Regions from separate parts of the Synechococcus sp. A18-25c genome, predicted to be linked through region 2. Evidence: predicted binding sites of a transcription regulator. Region 2 holds the regulator's gene; each other region holds the start of a gene.

Region 1 (3,271 bases), 1.2 Mb from region 2:
CCCCAATATTGGTTCAGCAAGGAGACATCGAGATACCAGTTGGGAACTTTGTCTTTGCGGGATGCGAGCTTGGCTTCGGCCCGCGGACCCATGGTGAATGGACCCAGGCCAGGAGGGCAGCTCAAACCTTTCTGGCTGCAGCTGTAGGCCATGTCGACCTTCCAGGCATCCAGATGAAGTGGCACGCCTCCCAGGGAGGTGACGGTGTCGAGCAGCAGAAGGCAGTCGTGCTGACGGCAAAGATCACCAATGCCATCCATGGGCTGACAGACCCCAGTGGAGGTTTCGGCATGCACCATCGCCAGAATCGCCGGCTTGTGCTGTTGAAGGGCGACATCCAGTTCGTCGAGGCTGAAGGCCTCACCCCATGGCTTTTCAATCACCTGAACATTGGCCCGGTAACGGCCGGCCATATCTTTCAAGCGGTTGCCGAAGTAACCCTTGACAGCCACCAACACGGTGTCGCCGGGCTCAACGGTGTTCGCCAGAGTGGCTTCCATCGCAGCACTACCCGTGCCGCTCATGGGCAAGGTCAGGCGATTGTCGGTCTGCCAGGCGTACCGCAGCAGCTCCTGAACTTCACCCATTAACTCCACGTAAAGCGGATCCAGATGACCAATTGGAGTCCGAGACAGGGCCTCCAAAACGGTGGGGTGGGCGTTGGAAGGGCCGGGTCCGAGCAACAGCCGGTCAGGCGTTGCAATGGGACCAATGGAGCGCCGATGGGACGAGTCAACCGGAAGGTGTGAGTGCGTCATCGGCGAAGCCGGGTTCGAGAATCAATAGCGAAAAGCCTACGCATCGATCGGGCAGTGAAGGGAATGGCGGTGCCAGTCCGATGCCGCTTGAAATGATTCGCAGGAGGGGAATTAGCGCTGACGGACGTCGCTGGCGGCAAGGCCCGAAGCCATGTGCTCAAAAGGCTGACGCACCAACGCGCAGCTGGCCTGGGACACACCCTCGTTTAAGAGGCGCTCACACAGCACATCGGCAAGCAGAACCATGCTGCGCACCGTGGGACCGGTGGGGACCCCGAGACTTTTGTACGTGTCATCAAGACCGTTGAGGACACGCTCATTGAGGATCGTGCTGTCGCCTGCGATTAACGAGTAGCTGGCGTAGCGGAGGAAGTAATCCATGTCGCGCAGGCACGCCGCCAGGCGTCGCGTCGTGTAGGCATTCCCCCCAGGGAGAAGCAGCTCAGGATCAGCCTGAAACAGACGCTGGCTGGCTTCCCGCACCAACTCGGCTGCCTCCCGGTTGATGATCTCGACGGCCAAAACACGCACGTCTGCTTCCTCGAGATAGCTCTCGATGCGATCGATAGCGGAGCGATCGAGATAACGACCGAGCTGGTCGTACTGGCCGATCAAACCGGTGATGGCATCGCGCATGCGGGGCCTTATCCACTTCAGGCGGAAGCTAACAGAGGCGACCGCCCGAAACCGTGCTAGCAGAGGGGATCACGTGAATCTGACAGAAACGGTTACCTACAAGTCCGACGGTCGACGCCCGGAACGCAGAAGCGGAAAAGGTGCCACTTGATACAAAACGGGCGCAGGTCGATATTTACGGTCATGTTGAGTTCCGGGATCTCGTCCCCGCTATGGCCAAAACAGCACAGGACGTCCTTCGTCTGATCAAGGAAGAAGGCATTGAGCTGATCGACCTGAAGTTCACGGACCTGCACGGCAAGTGGCAGCACCTCACCGTCTGCCAAGACCTGATCGACCCCGAGTCGTTTACCGAAGGCCTGGCGTTCGACGGCTCCTCGATTCGCGGCTGGAAGGCCATCAACGCCTCAGACATGGCGATGGTTCCCGATCCTTCCACCGCATGGATCGACCCCTTCTACCGCCACAAAACCCTCAGCCTGATCTGCTCGATCCAGGATCCCCGCACCGGCGAGCCCTACGAGCGCTGCCCCCGTGCACTGGCCCAGAAAGCTCTGGCCTATCTCTCCAGCACAGGGTTGGCCGACATGGCCTATTTCGGTCCCGAACCGGAATTTTTCCTGTTTGACGATGTCCGCTACCACTCGGCCGAAGGCGGCTGCTCCTACAGCGTTGACACCATCGAAGCTGGCTGGAACACCGGGCGCGTGGAAGAGGGCGGAAACCTCGCATACAAAATCCAGGTCAAAGAGGGCTACTTTCCAGTCGCTCCAAACGACACAGCTCAGGACATTCGTTCGGAAATGCTCCTGAAAATGGCCGAGCTGGGGATTCCCACCGAGAAGCACCACCACGAAGTGGCTGGCGCTGGCCAACACGAGCTCGGCATGAAGTTCGCCGAACTAATTCATGCCGCCGACAACGTCATGACGTACAAATACGTCGTGCGCAACGTAGCCAAGCAGTACGGCAAAACTGCCACGTTCATGCCCAAGCCGGTCTTCAACGACAACGGATCTGGCATGCACGTTCACCAGAGCCTCTGGAAGGATGGCCAGCCGCTGTTCTTCGGCGAAGGCACCTACGCCAATCTGTCCCAAACAGCGCGTTGGTACATCGGCGGCATTTTGAAGCACGCCCCGTCCTTCCTCGCCTTCACCAACCCCACCACCAACAGCTACAAGCGTCTGGTGCCCGGTTTCGAAGCGCCGGTGAATCTCGTGTATTCCGAAGGCAACCGTTCAGCGGCCGTGCGCATTCCACTAACGGGCCCAAGCCCCAAGGCTAAGCGCCTTGAATTCCGCTCAGGCGATGCCCTCGCCAACCCTTATCTGGCCTTCAGCGCCATGATGATGGCCGGCATTGACGGCATCAAGAATCAGATCGACCCCGGCGAAGGCGTGGACGTTGATCTGTTCGAACTTCCCGCGGAGCAGCTCAAGACGATTGCCACGGTGCCCGCATCCCTAAACGGTGCGTTGGAAGCCCTCAATGCTGACCATCACTACCTCCTCGAAGGCGGCGTGTTCACCAAGGACTTCATTGATAACTGGATTGACCTCAAGTACGAAGAAGTTCAGCAACTACGCCAGCGGCCGCACCCCCACGAATTCACCATGTACTACGACGCCTGATTTGTCAGACGACTTTGCAGACCAGTGAACCTCAATCAAGGGAGCTTCGGCTCCCTTTTTTTGTAGGCGAAACCAACGCAACCAAGAGACTGTCTTCAGCGATGTCGCAGCTGAGCGATTGCACTGTCATGCAGCTGACGTTGATGGCTGCGACGACGGGCGTACACCTGCTGCTGAGCTAAGGCACTGCGTTGATCGGAATCCAGAACAGGGCTCTCCATCTGAACCTGCAAAGCTTCCTGA
Region 2 (3,271 bases):
TTGGGACGGACATCCGGGAAGGCATAGACCACGCGTTCACCGCGAAGCACATTGGCGGCGGAGCGCAGGAGAACCACCCAGGTGCCAGGCTTGCGAATGGCCTGTTCCAGCCGGTTGATGTCCTGTCGCGGCACCAAGAGAATCTGACGATCCGGGGCTTCCCCCGGCAACACCTGTTGATAGGCCAGTTGATTGGCTTCTCTGAGAATTTGGTCGATGACCTGGCGTGCCTGATCCGGTCGATCGAGTTTGAGGGTGACCGTGGCAAGGGGCTGGCCGCTGCTGATAGCCACGTTGCCCCGTCTTAGGGCCAGGAGATTTTCCTCAAGTTGCAGCAGTTCGTTTTCGCCATCGCGAATTTGTTGACGAACAGCCTGGAGCTCTGCATCCGTGCGACGGATTTCGGCATCACGATTGCTGACGTCTTGGCTGAGGCGCTGACGTTCCGCTTCTAGGCGAAGGGTCTGTTCCTGCAGTGGTTGCAGCGTGCTTCGTAATTCGCTGGCGCGGGCTTGCGCGTCAGCCAGAGTCTGTCGAGCTGCGATTTCATCGCTGCGAGCCTGCTCGAGCTGCTCGCGTGACTCCTGCTGCGCCTCTCGACTGGCCTTCAAGGCGGTGCGGCTGCTGCGTAGACGCGCCTGGAGTTCATCGAGTTCGAAGAGACCGACCCGCAGTTGGCGACTCACCAGCAGCATCAGCCCGAGCGACAGAACACTGATGAGGCTTCCCGTGAGCACAGTGATCACCACGGCGGTCTGTCGGGGGCGTAAGCCAAACAGACTCAATCGGGCTTTGCCCACCTTTGAGCCCAGGCGATCTCCAAGCGTTGAAAGCACCCCTCCCAGGATGAGGAGGCTCAACAGCAGCAGCCAGCCTGTCACGTGCTTTCAACCCTGCGGCAGGCCGCTGAAGTGGTGCCCATCTTCACCCGTCGAGCGCTCAGCTGAACCGCTTGGCCAGGGCGATGGGGTCAAGAACGGTGATCTTTTTGCGGTCGATCTCCACTAAGCCGGAGTTGCGCAGGTCTCCGAGCAGACGGGTGATTGTGACCCGCGTGGAGCCGATGGCTTCGGCAATGGCTTGGTGGGACAAACGCAGGTCGATCGTGATGCCCTGAGTGCTGGGAATGCCGAAATCGCGGCAAAGCACCAACAGAAAACTCACCAGCCGCGACGACATGTCGCGGTGTGTGAGCGTTTCGATCATGGTTTCGGTCTGGAGGATGCGGCTGGACAGACCCTGCAAAAGGAGAAGACCGACGCTGGTGTCGGCTTCGATTGCTTGCCTCACAGAGCTCGCCGGAGCTGTCACCATCTCCACCCGCGTAAAAGCAACGGAGTGATAGAAGCGATCGGAACGATGACCAGTGAGCAGTGAGAGCACCCCGAAGAGACTGTTTTCTCGCAGCAGCGCCACGGTGATTTCTTCGCCGGACTCATAGACCCTGGAAAGACGCACGGCGCCGCGGCGAATTAAGTAAACGCGTTCCGCCGGGTCGCCAGGGAAAAAGATCGTTTTGTTGCGCTCCACCAGTTCGGTACTGGCGCCCTCCAGATCACGAATCACCTCCAGCAGCGTGCGGCTGGAGGGCGTGGGAGCGTTAGTCAGGCTGGTTTCAGGCAACCGACCAACGTGTGGGACGGTCCGGCTGAATCCGCGTATCGCTTCTGCCATCTACAGCCATCTGATGGAGGGAAGTTACGGAGCGATGCGGGGTCACCCTGTAGCAATCAACACGTTTCAGGCTGCTGGTCAGTTCTGGAGTGCTTGCCCTTGGCATGCCATCAGCTGCTTGAGGCCAGGTTCGGCTAAGTCCAGCAGGCTGTTCAGCTGTTTGCGGCTGAAGGCTGCACCTTCAGCTGTGCCCTGCAGCTCCAGAAGATCTCCGGCGTCGTTCATCACGACATTCAGATCCACATCGGCACGGCTGTCTTCGCTGTAGTCGAGATCCAGTTGAGGGGCGCCATCGATCAGACCCACAGACACGGCGGCCACCTGTGCTTGCACGGGACTATCGCTGAGGAGGCCTTGCTCGACTAAGCGTTCGCAGCCTTTCTGCAAGGCCAGCCAGGAGCCGGTGATCGCCGCGGTTCGGGTGCCCGCATCAGCCTGAATCACGTCGCAGTCCACGAGCAGGGTGTTTTCCCCAAGCACGTCCATGTTGAGGCACGCCCGCAGGCTGCGACCGATCAAGCGCTGAATCTCCTGCGTGCGGCCGGAGAGTTTCATCAATTCGCGCCGCTGACGTTCTGGAGTGGATCCCGGCAGCAATCGATATTCAGCACTCAGCCACCCCAGACCTTGATCCCGACGCCAGCGGGGGACCCCCTCTTCGTGGCAAACGCTGCAGAGCACTGCGGTTCGGCCGGTGCGCACGATCACGGAGCTCAGGGCAAAGCCCATGGGGTCCCATTCCACGGAGAACGCCCTCAGGTCGGCGGGCGAGCGGCCATCGTTGCGAGCGGTTTCGCCCATCAGTTATTTGCGGATGTTGATGAGCCTGACATTCGGCATGAGACACCAGGGATGGTGTCGAAGATCTTGTGGATCGCGTTTTCACCGCTAGATTCGAAGTCCGCTGGCTGTTGTGGGCCAGCCAAGACGAACGCGATGACCGCAAGCCTGAGCTCCAGCCATCGATCCCGCGACACACGCGGTGCCGATCATGGGGTCGTGGAGCGCTCGCGTCTCCAGCCTTTACCAGCACTCGACCCCCGTCCGCCACTGCATCTGGTGGCTCCCGAAGGCCAGCTTCAGGTCCACACCGCGCCCTACCGCGGCAGTTTTGGCACTGTGCTGAGTCAGGCGTTGCGCAGTGCTGGTCTGGGAAGCCGCGTTGGCGTGGCGCAGTTTCTCAAGGGCGGTGTTGCCCAGGGCCCTGAGGCTGCGCTCACTTTGTGTGACCGCATGACCTGGATGCGACCAGCGGTGATGGAATGTTTGTCGCAGCCCGCCAGCGCATCCCTGCCCTCCACCATTGAGGCGGTCGAAGCGGTCTGGTTGGTGTGCCGTGCTCATCTCGCCTGCGGCGATCTTGATCAGCTGGTGCTTGATGAGCTGGGTTTGGCGATTGCGCTTGGATACCTCGATGAAGAGGATGTGCGTGCGAGTTTGGAAGCCCGTCCAGGATCCATGGATGTGATCATCACAGGGACTTCCATTCCTGAGTCTCTGATGGGGCTCGCGGATCAGGTCACCGAACTGCGCCGGGGTTTCTGATGCTTAAGAACGACCGCTGGATCACGGAACAGGCTGCCTCCGGCATGCTGGA
Region 3 (3,271 bases), 390 kb from region 2:
ACATCGCCAAGGTGACGATCAACCCGGCGTTGGCCCACGGCATCAGCAGCGAGGTGGGGTCGATCGAAACCGGCAAGCTCGCCGATCTCGTACTTTGGAAGCCGGGCTTCTTCGGCATTCGCCCGGAACTGGTGGTGAAGGGCGGTTCGATCGTCTGGGCCCAGATGGGCGATGCCAACGCCTCGATTCCCACCCCCGGCCCGGTGCACGGCCGACCGATGTTCGGTGCCTTCGGCAAGGCCCTCGCCCCCAGTTGTCTCACCTTCGTGAGCGCAGCGGCGATGGATGCCGACATCCAACGCCAGCTGGGGCTGGAACGCACCTGCAGGGCGGTAATGGAAACGCGCAGCGTGGGTAAGAGCGGACTCAAGCTGAATTCAGCGCTGCCGGAGGTGAGCGTGGACCCGCAGACCTATGAGGTATTCGCCGACGGTGAATTGCTCACCTGCGAGCCCGCTGAAGTGCTGCCCCTGGCCCAGCGCTATCTGCTGCTTTGAGCCCCACGCTGTTGGTGGTCCAACACGTGGACCACGAAGGGCCTGATTTGATCGGCCGTTTGGCAACCCAACAAGACCTCACCATCCGAATCCTGCGTCCCGACCTGGGTGATGCGCTACCCGCTCCGGGCGACTGCCCTAACTGCCTGGCTTTGGTGCTGGGGGGACCGATGGGCGTGAACGATCGACACAGCCCAGGACTGAACTGGCTCCAAGCAGAACTCGATTGGCTAACTGCCTGGCACCAGGCTGAAAAGCCGGTCATCGGCATCTGCCTGGGGGCACAGCTTCTGGCTGTTGCCGCAGGCGGTTCAGTGGAACCACTGCATGTAGGGGAACCACCTCAGCCCCTAAAAGAAGTCGGGCTTGGGGCGATTCACTGGCTGATCGGAGCCGATACCGAACCGTTGCTGGAGAACCTGGGCACAAGCACCACGGTGCTGCATTGGCACGGCGACCGGATTCATCTCCCAAAGCAGGCGACGCTGCTGGGCTCCTCACTGCACTGTGCAGAACAGGTGTTTCGAGTCGGTCGCCACGCTCTTGGCCTGCAATGCCACCTCGAAGTGAGCACGGCATCACTCCAGCAATGGATCGTGCAAGACGAGGCCTATGTGGTGAGCGCCATGGGCGCGGAAGGCCCTGCGCAGATCATGCGGATGTGGCATCGCGTGGGAGACGACTTGCAAACCCAAGGCTCACGTTTCTTCGAAGCCGCCCTGCGGCAGTTGCTGCCGCTCACGACCGGAAGCAGCGCAGGCAAATAAGGTTTCGCCAAGCAAAAATCAAACGCAAAAGTTTTCTAAAACTGTATCCATCTGAACAACCAAAGAAGAAACCCACAGCGGACAATCATTTAGTAGCAACTGCTACAAAGCGTTCACCACGCAATACGCGTGGCGCAGTACGACTCAGGCCATGGAACGGGGACCTGAGCTTGCTTCGTTGAACAACCATGACCACACTCCTCTATCGCGGAAACACCTACAGCCCCAACCACGGCGCCGCACAAAAGCCCGTGATTCAGCTGACGTACCGCCGCAATGTGTACCAGTCCCGCCAGACCACTCCTCAAAGGGTCCCCGTGGAGTTGATTTATCGCGGCGTTCAGTACACACGCTGAGGAATTCGCAACTCGGTATCAAGAAAAACAACTGAGGCCAGGGCCTTGAGGAGTTAATGGACCCAGCGATGCATTGGGTGCGTGGATCTGATTGCACAACCTCACGACTCCGAGCTGGTGCTGCTTCAACCAGCGAGCATCCACGGAGTGTTCTGGCTCCAATGCCACTTTCCCGAAAGTGAGTGGGATGCTCTGCTGTCAGGGCAGGCCGTGTTCGAAGTGAGTTGCATGAAGCAACTTGCTCAAGATGCTCGCCAAGCCGGCGTCAGCCTGGATTGGGCAACGTCCGTGGCCTCCTGAGAGTCAGCCCGCTATCAGACGGTTTAAGCGTGGCAATTCGGCAAACGAATCGCGCCACTCTTGAGCCCAGAGCTCCTGACTGCGTTCATATACACGCATCAACTCTTCAACAGCAGAATCACGAAAGTCGACGCGCAAATCCAAAAGTGGAAAAGCGGCTTCCCCACTCACTTGAAGCGCAGCAGATGTTGATGTGTCAGAGCGTTGGTCGCCGCCTGCTGCTTCACCTGCCTGAAGAGCCAACATCAATCGACGGCCTAATTTCCACGTCGGGTCGCTGCAGAGGAAAGATTCTTCGATTGCTGCAAGTACTGCATTACTAGCCAAATAATTTCCCGCCACTGAAAGATTCGCGTGATGGCGGTGGCCTGCCCAGCCTCCACAAGACTGGCCAGTCCAACAGGCTGTACGACCAGTGGAATCAATGAGATGAAACTGGCGTTGATCACGGTGAGGGTCATCGGCGAGCAGGCTGCTCAAGACCTCATCGGCATCCGCACTTTGTTCAAGCCGTTCCAGCCCACAGATGCCGAGATAAGGATTGGTGTGTGCTTGCGTAGCCACAGCACCAACCCCCGCACGAATGTGAGGGACGGTGGATCCCACCGCCAAATGGCAAGTTGCCACGGCGACCCCAAACCGGCCGTTGCTTGGATCTCGCGCAACGATCGAAAAGGTCATGTGAGGGCACTGTCAAGCCGCTGAATGGTTTCCAGCAAAACAGCAGTGCCATCCACACACTGGCGGTCAGTGGTGAATTCGGCCGCTGAATGGCTGAGACCATCGCGGCTGGGAACAAAAATCATGCCCATCGGCCAGCGACGGCCAATCTCTTGGGCATCGTGACTGGCACGACTCGGCAGCCCACTCCAGCGGAGGCCGAGATCCGTGGCCACTGACGCAATGGTCGACATCACCATGGCATCAGCTGGGGTCGGCTCCACCTGAAACTGAGGCTCCAAACGAATGGGGCATCCCGTCGCAGTGGAAATCCGCTCGAGCTCCATCTCCAGGTTGGAGACCAATTGATCCAAGACAGCGGGGCTAAGATCCCGAATATCCACCGTCATCGAAACGGAGCCGGGCACCACGTTGGCGGCATTGGGCCAAACCTCCAGCCGACCCACCGTCGCCACAGGATCCCCTGGGTGAAGTTGGGCGATGGACTCGACCGCGAGCACCACTCTGGAGGCTGCAGCCAACGCGTCCTTGCGCAACGTCATCGGCGTCGTACCGGCATGGTTGGGCTGACCCTCCACCTGAATGGAAAACCGACGCTGGCCAACGATGCCTTCAACAACACCGATGGCATCACCGCGATGCTCCAGCACAGCACCCTGCTCAACGTGCA

What was found. Region 2 encodes NtcA, which controls nitrogen genes in cyanobacteria. Its sites were predicted from a motif close to GTANCNNNNGNTAC; they were not measured.
Region 1: the regulator NtcA is predicted to act here: its motif matches at 1,535-1,548, upstream of glnA (type I glutamate--ammonia ligase).
Region 3: the regulator NtcA is predicted to act here: its motif matches at 1,357-1,370, upstream of SynA1825c_RS13135 (DUF4278 domain-containing protein).

Annotation. Positions count from the first base shown of each region.
Region 1 covers NZ_CP047957.1:1,527,647-1,530,917, forward strand. Annotated here, with positions in the region: gene SynA1825c_RS08480 (alanine--glyoxylate aminotransferase family protein) at 1-758, opposite strand, end outside; gene SynA1825c_RS08485 (allophycocyanin subunit beta) at 870-1,394, opposite strand; gene glnA (type I glutamate--ammonia ligase) at 1,607-3,028, shown strand; gene SynA1825c_RS08495 (hypothetical protein) at 3,124-3,271, opposite strand, start outside.
Region 2 covers NZ_CP047957.1:318,632-321,902, forward strand. Annotated here, with positions in the region: gene SynA1825c_RS01510 (DUF3084 domain-containing protein) at 1-881, opposite strand, end outside; gene ntcA (global nitrogen regulator NtcA) at 940-1,674, opposite strand; gene rph (ribonuclease PH) at 1,753-2,475, opposite strand; gene SynA1825c_RS01525 (cob(I)yrinic acid a,c-diamide adenosyltransferase) at 2,611-3,219, shown strand; gene dcd (dCTP deaminase) at 3,219-3,271, shown strand, end outside.
Region 3 covers NZ_CP047957.1:2,436,894-2,440,164, forward strand. Annotated here, with positions in the region: gene ureC (urease subunit alpha) at 1-497, shown strand, start outside; gene SynA1825c_RS13130 (type 1 glutamine amidotransferase) at 494-1,264, shown strand; gene SynA1825c_RS13135 (DUF4278 domain-containing protein) at 1,453-1,620, shown strand; gene SynA1825c_RS13140 (hypothetical protein) at 1,702-1,920, shown strand; gene SynA1825c_RS13145 (DUF1028 domain-containing protein) at 1,924-2,601, opposite strand; gene SynA1825c_RS13150 (Zn-dependent hydrolase) at 2,598-3,271, opposite strand, start outside.